2 regions of the Lysinibacillus sp. 10T31 genome follow, and region 1 is predicted to be linked to the other one. Evidence: predicted binding sites of a transcription regulator. Region 1 holds the regulator's gene; the other holds the start of a gene.
The links. Region 1 encodes Rex, which represses fermentation and respiration genes when NADH is low (regulators of the CRP and FNR family bind a similar motif). Its sites were predicted from a motif close to TTGTGAAATATTTCACAA; they were not measured.
Positions count from the first base shown of each region.

Region 2: a site for Rex is predicted at 5,457-5,474, ahead of yeiL (transcriptional regulator YeiL). Genes of this name have one in related genera too.

Region 1 covers NZ_JBFTHS010000023.1:14,300-22,547, reverse strand. The annotation lists gene AC1DCY_RS14775 (hypothetical protein) at 1-143, shown strand, start outside; gene AC1DCY_RS14770 (hypothetical protein) at 287-412, shown strand; gene AC1DCY_RS14765 (DUF6241 domain-containing protein) at 695-1,231, opposite strand; gene groL (chaperonin GroEL) at 1,762-3,393, opposite strand; gene groES (co-chaperone GroES) at 3,535-3,819, opposite strand; gene AC1DCY_RS14750 (lysostaphin resistance A-like protein) at 3,994-4,758, shown strand; gene tatC (twin-arginine translocase subunit TatC) at 4,857-5,681, opposite strand; gene AC1DCY_RS14740 (twin-arginine translocase TatA/TatE family subunit) at 5,700-5,885, opposite strand; gene AC1DCY_RS14735 (redox-sensing transcriptional repressor Rex) at 6,039-6,674, opposite strand; gene AC1DCY_RS14730 (ABC transporter ATP-binding protein) at 6,896-8,248, shown strand, end outside.
Region 2 covers NZ_JBFTHS010000005.1:12,677-20,924, forward strand. The annotation lists gene AC1DCY_RS04180 (aminotransferase-like domain-containing protein) at 1-138, shown strand, start outside; partial or broken gene AC1DCY_RS04185 (lysostaphin resistance A-like protein) at 197-804, opposite strand; gene AC1DCY_RS04190 (hypothetical protein) at 1,373-1,564, opposite strand; gene AC1DCY_RS04195 (hypothetical protein) at 2,146-2,316, opposite strand; gene AC1DCY_RS04200 (oxalate decarboxylase family bicupin) at 3,022-4,197, shown strand; gene AC1DCY_RS04205 (MFS transporter) at 4,246-5,397, opposite strand; gene yeiL (transcriptional regulator YeiL) at 5,500-6,162, shown strand; gene AC1DCY_RS04215 (hypothetical protein) at 6,169-6,459, opposite strand; gene AC1DCY_RS04220 (diaminopimelate dehydrogenase) at 6,896-7,876, shown strand; gene AC1DCY_RS04225 (BTAD domain-containing putative transcriptional regulator) at 8,067-8,248, shown strand, end outside.

The DNA.
Region 1 (8,248 bases):
TTACTATAAATACAAGCGCTATACATCCCACAAATACCGAAGAATCTTTGCTTGTGCAATTATCAACTCAAGCAGGAGAAGAAATGGATTATGCTCTTATCTCTTATATTTCTCCTGATTTTAGGCTGAAGCAAAAAGAATAAATCTAAGCTACTTTTTCGTAGTTTTGCCAGCAGGTTTGTTATCTTTATTAGCTGTTGTGGGGATTTTATCAGTAATTCACCGAAAAATATATTCGCTAAAGCATAAAAAAATCACTTCTCAAATTTGAGAAAGTGATTTTTATTTGGCTGGAGTCGTAGATTACATCATTCCGCCCATACTAGACATATCTGGCATTGCTGGAGCTGCTTCTGGAATGTCTGCTACAACTGCTTCTGTTGTTAAGACAAAGAAGCAAATTTATTTGTAAAGTTATGTAATATCAAAATTCAATCAACGATAACAACTTCTCGTGATTTATCTACTTCTTTCATTATAAAGTTGTTGCTGCTTATTGCGAAGTTGTTTAATTAATATTTATAACAATTGATCTAATCGACTCAAAAAACACCGCCTTGCGGACAGCAGACGGTGTATAAAACCTCCACCGATAATTTTTTGTATCTTAGTAATTGGTGGATTTTAGTAATTAATTTAATGATAACAAACTGGTAAATAGCGAACAAATAAAAAATAATGTCATTACTGAGCGCTATTTATCATATAAATCATATGTTAAATTGTGTTCAATATAAGCTTGTTCTTCCTCGTCAGTCAATAAACGAGTTGCTTTTCCTGAATTTCTTGACTCGTCGCCTCCTTGCATTTCCCAAATTTTGTTGTGATCTTCAATTGCATGAGAAAAATCACCTTTCGACCATCTCTCCAATATTTCAATATAAAGCTCTTTGTATTTATAATCGTTCATTTTGGCTACAGCTAACAATCGGTCAACTTTGGCTTGTGTGATTTGCTCATGCCCCCATTTTACTTTAGCTTCAACTTTTTGATGAGACATGCTATGGATGGCTTCGTTCACTTTGTGTTCTATTAAATTATCAGGATAAAGCAATTCTTCTTTTGTAACAATTTTATCTTCAAGCGTTACTCCGTCATGCTCAACAGTTGCTTTTTCTTTTTCGGGAGTTGGTTTTTCTATTTGATTTGTGAATTGAGTGTAAGCATAAGCTCCACCGATGATGGCTAATACTGCAATGATAACGATAGCCGACTTTGTTTTTCTCTGCATATTATCAAACCTCACTTATAATTTGTATGTAATTATGCAATTTGGTTTATTTTATGTAATTAGTTTAATAATAACAGATGATTATAATTAAGCTCAATGAGTACTGTCTATCTGCATGTAATACTGTTACATACATGTAACTGACGTGTTCAATAAACACATCAGGTATCTGCTCGGAACACTATTCACAGCAGGTCAACATACCCATTCAAAGTTGAAAGCGTTAAATGAGTAAATGTTGTCGGACATGATTGTAAGTAATATCTTCAACATTTACTACTTGATTCTCAGAGCAATAATCAATGAATTTACCTAACAGCATATTGTAATTTTGAATGTTTGCTTTACTTGTATTCTTGAATTTCCTGTCATCTAAAAATCTTGATATGCAAATTTAAGCAACAAAAAAACCACTCCCCTTATTACTGAGAAGTGGTTATTGTTATTGAAATTAATTATTTACATGACTGCTTCACAAATTGGGCGAAAAATAGCAGTGACTATTTCTCACAATGAGAGGGAAAAACCCCTTACATCATTCCGCCCATGCCGCCCATACCAGACATATCTGGCATTGCTGATGCTGGTTCTGGAATGTCTGCTACAACTGCTTCTGTTGTTAAGAATAGAGCTGCGACAGATGCTGCGTTTTGTAAAGCTGAGCGAGTTACTTTCGCTGGGTCTACTACGCCCGCTTCAATCATGTTTACCCATTCGCCTGTTGCAGCGTTGAAGCCCACACCGATTTCTTCGCGTTTTAGGCGATCCACGATAATTGAGCCTTCAAGACCAGCGTTGTTTGCGATTTGACGAACTGGCTCCTCTAAAGCACGTAGAACAATTTTTACACCAGTTGCTACGTCGCCTTCTTCTGCATCTGCAACTTTTTCAACTGCTGCATATACGTTAAGAAGTGCCGTACCACCACCTGATACGATACCTTCTTCAACTGCTGCACGAGTTGAGTTAAGTGCATCTTCAATGCGTAGTTTGCGTTCTTTTAATTCTGTTTCTGTTGCAGCACCAACTTTGATTACTGCTACACCGCCTGCTAATTTTGCAAGACGTTCTTGTAATTTTTCTTTATCGAATTCTGAAGTTGTTTCAGCAAGCTGAGCACGGATTTGACCAATACGGCCTTCGATAGTATCTGCACTGCCAACACCTTCTACGATTGTTGTATTGTCTTTTGTAACAACAACTTTCGCAGTGCGACCAAGTGATGTAATATCAGCTGTTTTAAGGTCTAAGCCTAATTCTTCTGTAATTACTTGACCGCCTGTTAAAATTGCGATATCTTCAAGCATTGCTTTACGACGGTCGCCAAATCCTGGAGCTTTAACCGCTACAGCATTAAATGTACCACGAAGTTTGTTCACTACAAGTGTTGCAATAGCTTCACCTTCAACATCTTCAGCGATGATTAATAGTGGACGACCTTGTTGTACCACTTGTTCTAATAATGGTAATACTTCTTGGATGTTTGTAATTTTTTTATCAGTAATTAAAATGTATGGGTTATCTAATACCGCTTCCATTTTATCTGTATCTGTTACCATGTAGTGTGATGCATAACCACGGTCGAATTGCATACCTTCAACTACATCAAGCTCAGTTGTGAAGCCTTTAGATTCTTCAATTGTAATAACACCATCGTTACCCACACGTTCCATTGCTTCTGCAATTAATTGCCCTACTTCATCATCAGCAGCAGAGATTGACGCTACTTGCGCGATTTCCTCTTTGTTGCTTACTGGGCGAGAAATAGCGTGTAATTCCGTTAGAGCTGCAGCAACCGCTTTGTCGATCCCTTTACGAATGCCTACAGGGTTTGCACCAGCTGTTACGTTTTTCAAGCCTTCACGAATAATTGCTTGAGCTAATACTGTTGCAGTTGTTGTACCGTCACCAGCGATTTCGTTTGTTTTAGAAGCAACTTCTGCTACTAATTTTGCACCCATGTTTTCGAATGGGTTTTCTAGCTCGATTTCTTTTGCAATTGTTACACCATCATTTGTAATAAGTGGTGAACCGAATTTTTTTTCTAAAACTACGTTACGACCTTTAGGCCCTAGAGTAATTTTTACTGCGTTTGCTAATTTATCTACACCTTGTAGCATTAATGAACGAGCGTCTTCTGAGAATTTAATATCTTTTGCCATTTGAATTTACCCTCCTGGAATGGAATATTCGTTAAGCTTCATCATATATTTATAGAAATTTCGCCAAACTGTCATTGTCACCTATCTATTTGTTCATCTTCGACAATCACTAGAGGCATTTACTTTAATAAACTTATTAACTTATTCAATAATTGCAAGAATATCGCTTTCGCGTAAAATTAGGTATTCATTACCTTCATATTTAACTTCTGTACCAGAGTATTTAGAGAAAATAATGCGGTCGTCAACTTTTACGTCAAGCTCTACACGTTGTCCGTTCTCTAAAATACGACCCGTCCCAACTGCTACAACTTTACCTTCTTGCGGTTTTTCTTTTGCAGAGTCTGGTAGTACAATACCGAATGCAGATTTTTCTTCTACCTCGATTAGTTCGATTACAATACGATCTCCTAGTGGTCTTAACAAGTGAAACAACCTCCTATTAATTAAGTATATGTTTAAAAGTTTATTAGCACTCTATCTAGTCGAGTGCTAATACAATTATTATGATAATCAATCACACTTTTTTTTGCAAGTCAGAACTTCGAAAAATTTTGTTTTCTTTCCATATTCCTCTACAATAGAAAGGTAGCATAATGAATGGAAAGGATTTTGACTGTGAACAATTCTCAAAAAATAAATAAACATAAAAAAACAGCCCTTTATGTTTTACTGATCTATATCCTCATGCAACTATCAGGTATATTGCTGGCAAAACCGTTTCACAAGATGGTTATGAGTACAACCGGTTTACCTAGTGAGCAGGCTGCTCCTCTTACGCAAGGCTGGTATATCGCTCTTAGCTTTGCCATTGCGTTAATTCTAAGCTTAATCCTAACATCTCGCGATAAAGCGTTTTGGGATATTTATCAAGGAAAGAAAGAAACTATACCACTATCAATTATGTGGGGAATCATAGGTTTCTTCTTAGTTTTCATCGGCCAAATGATTGGCGCAGCTATCGAAATGGCTATATTCGGTATCCAAGGTGGGTCGCAAAACACAGCTGATATTGTAGCTATTGCAAAAGGCGCTCCTATTGCTATATTAGCAATTGTCGTATTTGGACCAATATTAGAAGAGTTCGTCTTCCGCCGTGTTATTTTTGGATCGCTTGTCCAAACAACTAATTTCTGGATAGCTGGTATAGTAAGTGCCATTTTCTTTGCACTTATTCATTTCGACTTCTCTCATATCTTGCTTTATACAATTTGTGGATTGATTTTCGCCTTCTTATATCACAAAACAAAACGCATTTGGACATCTATTATCGCCCATATCATGCTGAATGGTTTTGTGACACTTGTACAATTGTATGCAGAACCATTGCAAAAGTTTCTTGATCAACTAGAAAAAATGCAATAAAAATCAGCGAGTTTTTCTTCCCACTGATTTTTAGTTGAATGTAAGTATATATATTACGACGAAAAAGCTCGATGCTACTAATATGCATCGAGCTTCTATTATTGTTGATTCAATTCTTCGATTTGGCGTCGCTGTTGTTCAAGTGCCTCTTCGATCTGGCGTTTTTGCTCAGCTTCTTGTTCTTCCTTCATTCGCATTTCCTCTGATTTCAAGTATTTCTTATAGCCAATACGGGAAATCATAATGCTAATTTCATAAAGCATAAATAACGGTACTGAAACCATTAAGTGTGAAGCTAATTCAGGTGGTGCGATTAGAGCAGCACATACAAATAAACCAAAGTATGAGTACTTACGAATACGAATTAGTAACTCAGGCGATAGAATCCCAATACGTGAAAAGAACAAGACCACAATCGGCAATTGGAAAAGGAAACCAAAAGGTATTGTAAGTTTAAATAAAAACGAAAAATACTCATGTATTCCTATCGTTTGTTGAATTTCTAATTCATTTGATAAATTCATCATAAACTTTATGACGTAAGGGAATAGTAAAAAGTATGAAAAAGATAGCCCTGCTAAAAACAATATAAACGAATAAGGTATATAACTTAAGGTTGCTTTTCGTTCTACGTCCCTTAATCCTGGACTAATAAAAGCCCATAATTGATACATCAATACCGGTGAAGATAGGATAAATGCTATTAAAAAAACGACTTGGATATAAATTGCAAGTGGTGTTACTACATCAAATGCATGAAGCTCTATATTATAATTCGCTCCGGTAGATTGAAGGTATTTAACAAGCGGCTTCGCAACAAAAAAACCGCCAGCCATAGCGAGAACAAAGAAAACGGCAACAATGAAAAGCCGTTTTCTTAATTCTTCTATATGCTCAATGACAGTTAGATCTCTTGGATTCATTCCACAAACATCCTAACTTTACTTATCTAATTCTTTCTTTTTCTTGTCATCATCATCTTCGTCGGCTAATCCTTTAGTAGCATTTTTGAATTCACGTAATGTTGAACCAAATGCTTTACCAAGCTCTGGTAACTTCTTAGGACCAAAAATTAGTAATGCGACAATTCCGATAATAATGAGGCTCATAGGACCAATACCACCCATTAAAGCCACCTCCTCTTTATATCCATCATTTTAACGCATATTTCGCCATTATGCTAACTAATAATATGTGAAAGTTTTTCGTCACTCTCTCATTTTACCTCATACTTCTATTTGACAGAAACTGTGAGCTATACTTTAAATTATGTACAATTATCACTCTTCCTGATTACGAATTAAATAAATGAGTGCCTGCAATTCTACCGACAAATCGATTGTTAAAAGTTGCATTTTATCTGGTACAGTAATACGCTCCGGCGTAAAGTTCAAAATTCCTTTTGCATTCATCACCGCTAATCTATCAGCCATTTTCTGTGCAGAGCGTGGTGAAACTGTTAAAATTGCAAGCTCCGCTCCATATTCAGCATATTTTTCTTCCAATAAATCAGGATGAAAAACAGGAATATTGCTAATCATCTTCCCTTCCTTCGGGGCCTTTGAGTCAAATGCCACAACGATATGGGTATTATGATTTTTTTGGAAATTGTATTTTAATAAAGCACTACCTAAATTCCCTACACCAATTAACGCTACTTTTGTCGCTTCATGTTGATCGAGCGTTTGACTAAAAAATTTCAAGAGATGTTGAACATCATAGCCATATCCCTTTTTCCCAAGCGCACCAAAATAAGAAAAATCACGACGAATAGTTGCAGAATCAATTTTCATCGCTTCACTCAGTTCCTTCGACGAAATACGTTCCATGCCTTCTTGTGCAAAGTTTTGGATAAATCGATAGTAAAGAGGAAGTCTTTTCGTAGTGGCTTGTGGAATTTTTAATTCTTGTTTCAAACTTTTTCCTCCTTATAGAGTATCAAATCAATTTATGATACACGCTTAATTCTATATTTATATTATTCACTGGAGGATTTCCCTTTAGTTAATGGCGCTTTTACGCCACTAACTAAAGAGAAATCGATTCAATCTTACATGACAGCTTGGAATAAGTAAAGCATCGACATTGCAAGCCAATCGCTCATCCATTACACTAAGGAGGAATTGAGGTGTCAAGAATGATTGTTTTACAGGTCAATCAACTATTTAAATCCTTCCTTGCAGATGAAATTTTAAGTGGCGTAAAATTAGAGGTTCAACATCGTGACCGCGTTGCATTAGTAGGTCGTAACGGTGCTGGTAAGTCTACTTTACTTAAAATAATTGCTGGTCAAATGTCATATGACTCTGGCGATATTATTATCCCTAAAGGTATACAAATTGGGTATTTAGAGCAACATGCTGGATTAAACTCAACATTGTCGATCTGGGATGAAATGATGACAATTTTTGAGCCGCTTATTGCCCAAGAACAAGCAATCCGATCATTAGAACAACAAATGGCCGACCCAGCTGTTTATGAAAACCCTACTTTATATGCAAAAATAATGTCTGAATACGATCATTTGCAGCATAATTTTAAGGATGCAGGCGGCTATCAATATGAATCGGATACACGTTCTGTGCTTCATGGTATGCAGTTTTATCCTAATGATTATGAAAAACCAATTAGCTCACTATCAGGAGGACAACGGACTCGATTAGCGCTTGCTAAGCTTCTGTTAAGTAAACCTGACCTATTAATACTCGATGAACCAACTAACCATTTAGATATTGAAACCCTCTCTTGGCTGGAATCATATTTAAAAAGCTATGAAGGGGCTATTCTAATTGTTTCCCATGACCGCTACTTCTTAGACCAGGTTGTGTCCATTGTCTACGAAGTCTCTCGTCATCGCGTCACAAAATATACAGGCAATTATAGTGCCTATTTAGATGAAAAAGCGAAAAATTATGAGCGTGATTTGAAGCTTTATGAACGTCAGCAAGATGAAAAGACAAAGCTTGAGGATTTTATTCAAAAAAACATTGCTCGTGCTTCTACTACTAAAATGGCACAAAGTCGTCGTAAAATGCTTGAAAAAACAGAATGGATGGAATCTCCTGACGGTGATGAAAAGTCAGCAAGCTTCGGTTTTACAATTGAGCGTCAAAGTGGTAACGATGTATTGTCTGTTGATGACTTAGCTATAGGTTATAGTAATAAGAAAATATCAAGCGGTATCACATTACGTACTTTCCGAGAAGACCGTATTGCACTTGTTGGACCAAATGGTGTTGGTAAATCAACTTTATTAAAAACCATCGTCAAAGATTTAGTACCTCTCTCTGGAGGGATTCGCTATGGTACAAATGTTCAAATTGGTTATTATGATCAAGAGCAGGCAAAGCTATCGAGCAATAAAACTGTGCTAAAAGAGCTATGGGATGAATGGCCATTAATGAATGAAAAAGATATTCGCACCGTGCTTGGCCGTTTCTTATTCGGTGGAAATGATGTAGATAAAATCGTGTCTTCTTTATCTGGTGGA
Region 2 (8,248 bases), on a different contig from region 1:
CGGCAGGTCCTCATTAATCCTGGCTATATTTACGATCCTCAAGATACACAGCATATTCGGTTATCATATGCATATGGAACATATGAAGAGTTGGAGATTGGACTACAAATATTATTCGAATGTGTTGTTGGGGTGTAAAACGTAGAAAAGAATAAACCATCGCATCTTTAGGGATGTGATGGTTTTAATTGCTGAATTACCTTTTAACCCTAATTAAATTGTATTTGAATAATAGTGTCATTCCGATATTCATCAAAAAATGTACAAGAAAAGGTACTAAAATATTGTTTGTTTCAAAATAGATCCATCCGAAAATTAAACTTGGAACGGTTATATTTATTAACATTATAGGTTTTTTGAAGTATTGAGTATGCATCACTAAGAACAATAAAGTTGTTATTATAATTGCGGTCCATTTATGTTCTATAAATTCAAAAAGCAAATTTTGAATAATTCCCCTAAACAAAATTTCTTCAAATAATGCCCCTATAAACATAAAAGCAACAATACCTAACAACGAATAATCTTGATAACTTTTGTTAGTTTCGTCTATGTATTTCGATGGGATATACCATGTTAAAATTACGCCGAACAGAACAAAAGTAGACCAAATGAAGCGAGGACTACTCTCATTACCATTGTAAATGGCTGATTGAATGATAGGTAATCTTGTATTGTGAATACATCATAAACTATTAAAGCGAAAATGATTGCTACACAAACGAATGTAAAAGAAGAGAATACAAAAAAAGCGTCTTTCGGGCTAAAATCCTTCTTTATCTTTTTTGATTTGTTTTTATCCATATCTTTCCTTCTTTTCTAATGCATAAAAAATAAAGATATATTTTACCATAATGTTTTTGCGAAAAATGCAGTTTCTACTACTTATCCGATAAATCGTATGTTTTGAGAAAAAATCGAGGTTAGTAAAGGAAACCATGTATTCATTCAAATTCATATTTTCTAAAATTAGTAAAGGGAGCGAAGTGGTATGACAGGGGTTTTAGGTAATCCTAGGAAAGGTTGTTATCTTTGCTAGTGGGGTAAATTACACAAGGGGAAATGCTTAATGTTTGAACTTGTTTTTTGGTAGGATATATTCAAAAATATGCCAAATTACTATTGTGAAATAGTCCTTATTATGTATTAATGGTATAGTGTATTTTCTTTAAAAATGAAGATTTTATTGCGCCTTATAGCATTATTTCCAGTTGCTATAATGAAACTCGCCACAACTAAAAACTCACTGTCCTAAATGTGTAGCCTAAACAATAATTAGGGAAGATCTCTTTTCTAGGATTGGTTTTGCTGACTTAATTCTACCAAGAAAAGGTCTTCCTTTTTGTCGTTTTATCCATTTACACAAAATATTTTATACTCTCTTTTTTAATTGTCTATTAATGCTCACTAATAAGCTAATAATAATAGAAAGTAAAGTAACTATTATTAGCCCAATAGACATTATTAGCCCATCTATATAATTAAGGAATCCTGCTGCGGCTAAAGCCAAAAAGCTGATGACACTTAAAAATAAAGTAAGGAAAAAAACTTGGAAATAATGCATGTTATCCACCTCCTAATTTTTAGATGTGGAACGGATTTTATTTAACTGTGGTTATTTTATGTTAGCTAATTTATAAAAATTGGTTAAGAGAAGCAAAATGTTGATCGAAAGAAAAGGTTTTGTTAACAGTGATATTAGGGTAAAACAGTTCCTATACCGCATGAGAAATTTCTTTCTTTTTATATTAATTTTTCATCCAAGTAAGTAATCTTACAATTTGAAAAGGGTCGTACCAAGTAATGAAGAAACTACAAAGGAAAAATGTTAGTACAGGCAAAAACTTGTATTTCCCCGTTCTCTTTTAAATACAGCACAAAGACTTAACAATAAACTTATAAATAATAAACCGAATCCAGATATCATAAGAATCTCAAAATTGCTGAATAAATGTAAGAGAAACTTAATAGAACAGCACCGATTACTGCGAAAATAATGGATAGTTTGCTAAACATTTAAAATCTCCCTTCGGAAAAAATAATTAAATTTCCAATTTATTGTAACAAACTTTTTTATAAAATTCTTTCGTGAGCTAAAGAAAAAGTTAAGAGGATTAGTTGAAAGAAAATGTATAGAATCTCCGGTTAGATCCTGTTCTTTTGCTTCTTACCAGTTTCAACACCTATTTCATAAATAAAGAGGATCATAATAAAGAAAAATGCAATTTTTATAGTAGAGTTAGTTGACCAAAAGCCCAAATAATACATAAACACAAGAAAGATAGATAAAAGCGTTTTAACAATCTTTAAAGTCATTGTGATACCTCCTAATATTTGGGTTATTAACTTGTAAAACAATAACATAGTCAGGAAGTTTTTAGAACTATGAATTGATTCATTTACTGAACAACATGAGTATTAAATGAAAAAAGAGCGATTAAAATATCGCCCTAAAATCTAATTTATCTATTTGTTTTACTAACTTTTTTAAAATTTAAATTTGTCGAATATGCCACTGACGAAAATAAAGACAGCCTTTAGTAAAGCAGGAATAGATACTCCATTCATCGGCACAACTCCTCATTTTTATCTTTATTATAATATGAAAAGCTGCAGCCTTTGCACACACTACAGCTCAGACTTGAAAGGCATTTGATGATTTCAAACAAGAAAGGTATTGCGGACCTCAGATACTACTGGATATATCGGTGGGATAGCAAACTGCAATGACGTTTGGGGCGATGCATAAGGTAAGCTATCCCGAAGTAAATATATGTAAAAGCGATTAATAACATTCCAACTGTAAATATGGTTTAAAAGGGAATATAAAATGAGATGGGCTATTACTAAACAAGCATTTTAGGGAGGCGCCAGGTTAAAAACGATATACATAAGTAGCGATACTTTGATAAAGATTTTGCTATCCTTGCAACTAAGCTGAAAGGAAAAGGGTGATCAAAGTAAAGAATCCATACATATTATATAATGATTTCTTTATGAAGAGGTGAATAATTGGAGAACATGCCCGATGGTTATTCTTATGTTCCGCAGCCTATTCGGAAAGATGGGGCGGGGTGGGTGGATAAAGGGCCGAGAGATATTATGAGGGATTTGGAAAATCCTGATATGCTTGTCCCTCCAAAAACAGATGCTGGACTTGTACCGAATTTAAAATTTTCTTTTTCTGATACGCATATGGTTTTAAAAAATGGCGGTTGGTCTCGAGAAGTTACTGCTCGTGATTTGCCAATTGCCACTACATTAGCAGGTGTCAATATGAGTTTGACACCTGGTGGAGTTCGTGAGCTGCATTGGCATCAACAAGCTGAATGGTCGTATATGCTTCTTGGTCATGCACGTATTACAGCGGTCGATCAAAATGGGCGTAATTTTATTGCCGATGTAGGACCGGGGGATTTATGGTATTTCCCGCCAGGAATTCCGCATTCCATACAAGGTCTTGAGGATGGCTGTGAATTTTTGCTGGTGTTTGACGATGGGCATTTCTCAGATCTAAGTACTTTTTCAATATCTGATTGGTTTGCTCATACTCCTAAAGATGTGCTGTCCTCCAATTTTGGTGTTCCAATGAGCGCTTTTAATCATATCCCGAAAGAACAGGTCTATATTTATCAAGATAAGGTTCCAGGACCTCTTGACACACAAAAAGTACAATCCCCATACGGTACAGTCCCCCAAACCTTCAAGCATGGCTTGCTTGCACAAACTCCTATAAAAACTCCTGGTGGCAGTGTCAGAATTGTGGATTCGACAAACTTTCCTATTTCTAAAAATATTGCCGCAGCACTTGTCGAGATCAAGCCTGGTGCAATGAGAGAGCTGCATTGGCACCCAAATAATGACGAATGGCAATATTACCTTCAAGGAAAAGGGCGTATGACAGTGTTTACAGCAAATGGTGTGGCTAGAACATTCGATTATCGTGCAGGAGATGTCGGATACGTGCCCTTTGCAAATGGTCACTACATTCAAAATACCGGTACTGAGACATTATGGTTCCTTGAAATGTTTAAAAGTGATAGATTCCAGGATGTTTCATTAAATCAATGGATGGCTCTTACTCCATCCGAGCTAGTACAAAGCAATTTAAATGTTGGTCCTGAACTTCTTAATGTATTAAGAAAAGAAAAGTGGCCGGTAGTGAAATATCCTGGATTTTCGTATTATCCAAGGTGAATATTAAAACAAGTAGGTGAGAAAATGTTTTTTCTCACCTACTTGTTTTTAATATTGATATTTATTTCTAGTAGCAAGCAGTATACCGATTGCTGGGACAGAACAAATAAGCATTGCTGCAAATGATAGTCCTGGTGAAATCTCGTATAAATAGCCGCCTAAAAATGTAAGAATAGCTGTACTTAAGCCCATTGCTAATGCAGAGTATAGGCCTTGTGCATTTGGAATTTGCTCCTTCGGCAATGTTTTTGTTAAATAGCCGATAAAAGCGTAATGCGCAAGAGCAAAAGATAATGCATGTAATGTTTGAGAAGCGATAAATACCCAGACATTCGGGAATAGGAAAATGAGTAGCCAACGTAATGATGAACCACTTGCTGCTAAAAGTAATAAAGAAGATGAGCGCCATTTTTTAAATAGTGTATCAGCCTTCATAAAGTATAAGATTTCACAAATAACGGCGATGTTAATAATCATCCCCATATAGAATGGATCAACATGTAAATCACCTAAATATATATAGCCATAGCTGTAATAAGAAGCATGTGCGCCTTGCAACAGAATAACGACTAATAAAACAATTGGGAAGCCTTTAATAGTCCATAATGTTTTCATCGACAATGAATTTGCACGTTGTTCTTTTGTCGGTACAACGAGTAACTCTTTTGGTGTAGCCATTTGCTGCATCAACAGCATACCGATCAGGCCGACCACCATACTCCAAAAGATAATGTTATTGCCAAATGCACCTGTTAGCATACTAATGATTAATACTGCAATGACAAAGCCAAGGGAACCATAGGAGCGGCTTTTACCATAATGTACATTTCCATGCTGTACGAGCGTTGCCGCGCTACTTTCAACGGCAGGTAACAGTGCTGGATAGAAAACACTAAATAAAAGGGTAACAATAAGAAGCGAGATAAAGCTTGTGCTTAGTAAGTAAAATAAAGTTGTGATTAGGGCACCTATTGCTAGAATACTAACGAGTTGTTTTTTGTTCACATATTTTGCAAGAGTCGGGAAGAAAAATAGATTTGAAATTGCTCGTGCTAAAAGACCGCAGCCCATTACGATGCTGGCCTGTGAGACAGTGAGGTGTTTGGCATCTACAAGCCAACCAGTCCAGTAAGGTAAGAAAATACCCCATGTAAAGAAAAATGCAAAGAAATTTTGAGAAAGCCATCGTTGATTGTTCATAAATTTTCCGTACCTCCAATTTAACTATGTTGAATAATAGCACGTTCATCGGTACAATAATGTGAGATATCTCACATTTTTTTCGGAGGAGAGAGAAAAATAATGCATATACTGACAGCTGAGGAACGTTCATACTATCTCGATAAATATCCAATTGATGATTTTTTTTCTTTTGATATTGATCCATTTTTGGAAGTATGTAAGTTTGATAAAGGCGAATGGATTTTTCAGGAAGGATCATTTCCAGATACGCTATACTACATGATTGAAGGAAAAGCGAAAATATATATGACGCATAAAAACGGAAAGGTATCGCTTATCGAATACCCAGAGGCACCGCGTTTTATGGGTGAAATTGAGTTGCTTAATGAGGCGAGATATACGAAGGGGATTCAGACAGTAACTGAGACGATTTGTTTTTCGATTACACAGTCCTGCAAAGAAAAGTTACTCACGGATGTACTATTTTTACGTAAACTTTGTGTGTTTTTAGGGGAAAAGGCGACCAAAATGACGTCAAAATATACACAAAATCAAGCATATCCACTTGAAAATCGACTTGCTGCATTTATCCAGTTATCGTCAGATCAAGGAATCTATAAAGAAAAGCATACGGAAATCTGTGAATATTTAGGGGTTTCTTATAGGCATTTATTATATGTACTTGCACAATTTTGTGAAGAAAAAATTTTAGAAAAGAGAAAGGATGGCTATCACATTATCAATGAAAATCGTCTTTCCGAATTGTCACAGGAGATACTTTGAGGAATACTAAAGCTTATTGTATTCACTTTTTTTAATCAACCAGCGCGCTATCTCCTTGCCGCTATGGTAGAAATTAACCGTATTGACTCTTTGATTTTGTACGGAGATATTTAGGGTTTCTTCTATAACGCCAAAAGGTATAATCCCTAAACATTGGTGTGTGTTGGATGGAATCTTTTTGTGCTTTACCTCAGTTTTAATGTGAGTTTTAGCAGATTTTTGTGCATTTCGGAATGGACAAGCAAGTAATTCTCCTTGTTCCAATGTTGTGCTTGGTGAATAACAATTACTTTTCATTCAACATGCCCCCTTTGTCGTTAATGTTATTGTACAAGACATGCGGTCGGAATAGTCTTCATTTACAAGGCTTTAACGAAAACTTAAAGATTTGTCAGTCAATTATGTCTTGGCATAATGCAGGTCGGTTAGCCGTTATCGCATGGATGAGATGATTTTAGGCAAACATTCTTAAAGAACTCTTTACCGATTTCCGTGACATCCGCCGCAGGCTTTAACTTATTTCAGCGGGTACGCCCGCTGAAATAAGTTAAAATTAGTAAAATGTAACCGCATTCATGCTTTTAACGAATAAAAATCATAGAAAACTTGTATAATTTCAAGAGAAAAACACGTACTCAAACTATTGTGAATTTTCCATACACAACGTATTATTGTAAGTAGGTTTAACGTGAAAGGCTTCACATAGTCACGTAATCGCGAGGAGGAATTTTTAATGAGTGCAATTCGAGTAGGTATTGTAGGTTATGGAAATTTAGGGCGCGGAGTAGAGTATACTATCTCGCAAAATCCAGATATGGAATTAGTAGCGGTTTTCACACGTCGCGATCCTTCAACTGTAAACATTGCAAGTAATGCAAGTGTATATTTAGTGGATGATGCTGAAAAATTCCAAAATGACATTGATGTAATGATTTTATGTGGTGGCTCAGCAACAGATTTACCAGAGCAAGGCCCACACTTTGCACAATGGTTTAATACAATTGATAGCTTTGATACACATGCGAAAATTCCTGAGTTTTTCGAGGCTGTTGATGTAGCAGCACAAAAATCTGGTAAAGTATCAGTCATTTCAGTTGGCTGGGATCCAGGTTTGTTCTCATTAAATCGTATACTCGGGGAGACAGTTCTACCAGTAGGCACAACTTATACTTTCTGGGGAGACGGTTTAAGTCAAGGTCACTCAGATGCTATTCGTCGCATCGAAGGTGTTAGCAATGCTGTACAATACACATTACCAATTAAAGAGGCTGTGGACCGTGTTCGCAACGGTGAAAATCCTGAGTTAACAACGCGTGAAAAACATGCACGTGAATGCTGGGTTGTTCTTGAGGCAGGTGCAGATGCTGCGAAAGTTGAACAAGAAATTGTGACGATGCCAAACTATTTTGACGAGTATGACACTACAGTAAACTTTATTTCTGAAGAGGAATTTAAAGCAAATCATACAGGCATGCCACACGGTGGATTCGTTATTCGTAGTGGTGAAAGTGGCGCAAACGAAAAACAAATTCTAGAATTCTCATTAAAACTTGAAAGTAATCCAAACTTCACGTCTAGTGTTCTAGTTGCTTTTGCACGTGCAGCTCATCGCTTAAACCAAGCTGGAGACAAAGGTGCTAAAACAGTATTCGATATCCCATTCGGTCTGTTATCACCAAAATCAGCTGCTGAATTACGTAAAGAACTTTTATAATATACTTATACAAAATCCCGATTATCGTATTATTTGATAATCGGGATTTTCATTTTTAGCAAGTCAATTATATAAAATAACATATAGAATATGGTAAACTGTCAATAATTTAACTCTTCTCAAGGATTTTTTATTTTTACTATGAAGTTGAAACCTTACATAACCAGTTGAATGGGGAGGTTATCACCAAATGACAACAGACATTATTATCCAATCAAAGTGTATTCCACCGAGTCCTTCCAATCATTGTATTAGTAGAGCTACATTAATGAAAACATTAAAAAAAAGCCTAAACCATTCTTGCACACTTATTCATAGTGGAGCAGGGTATGGTAAAACAACAATCCTTACACAATTTCTACATGCTCAATC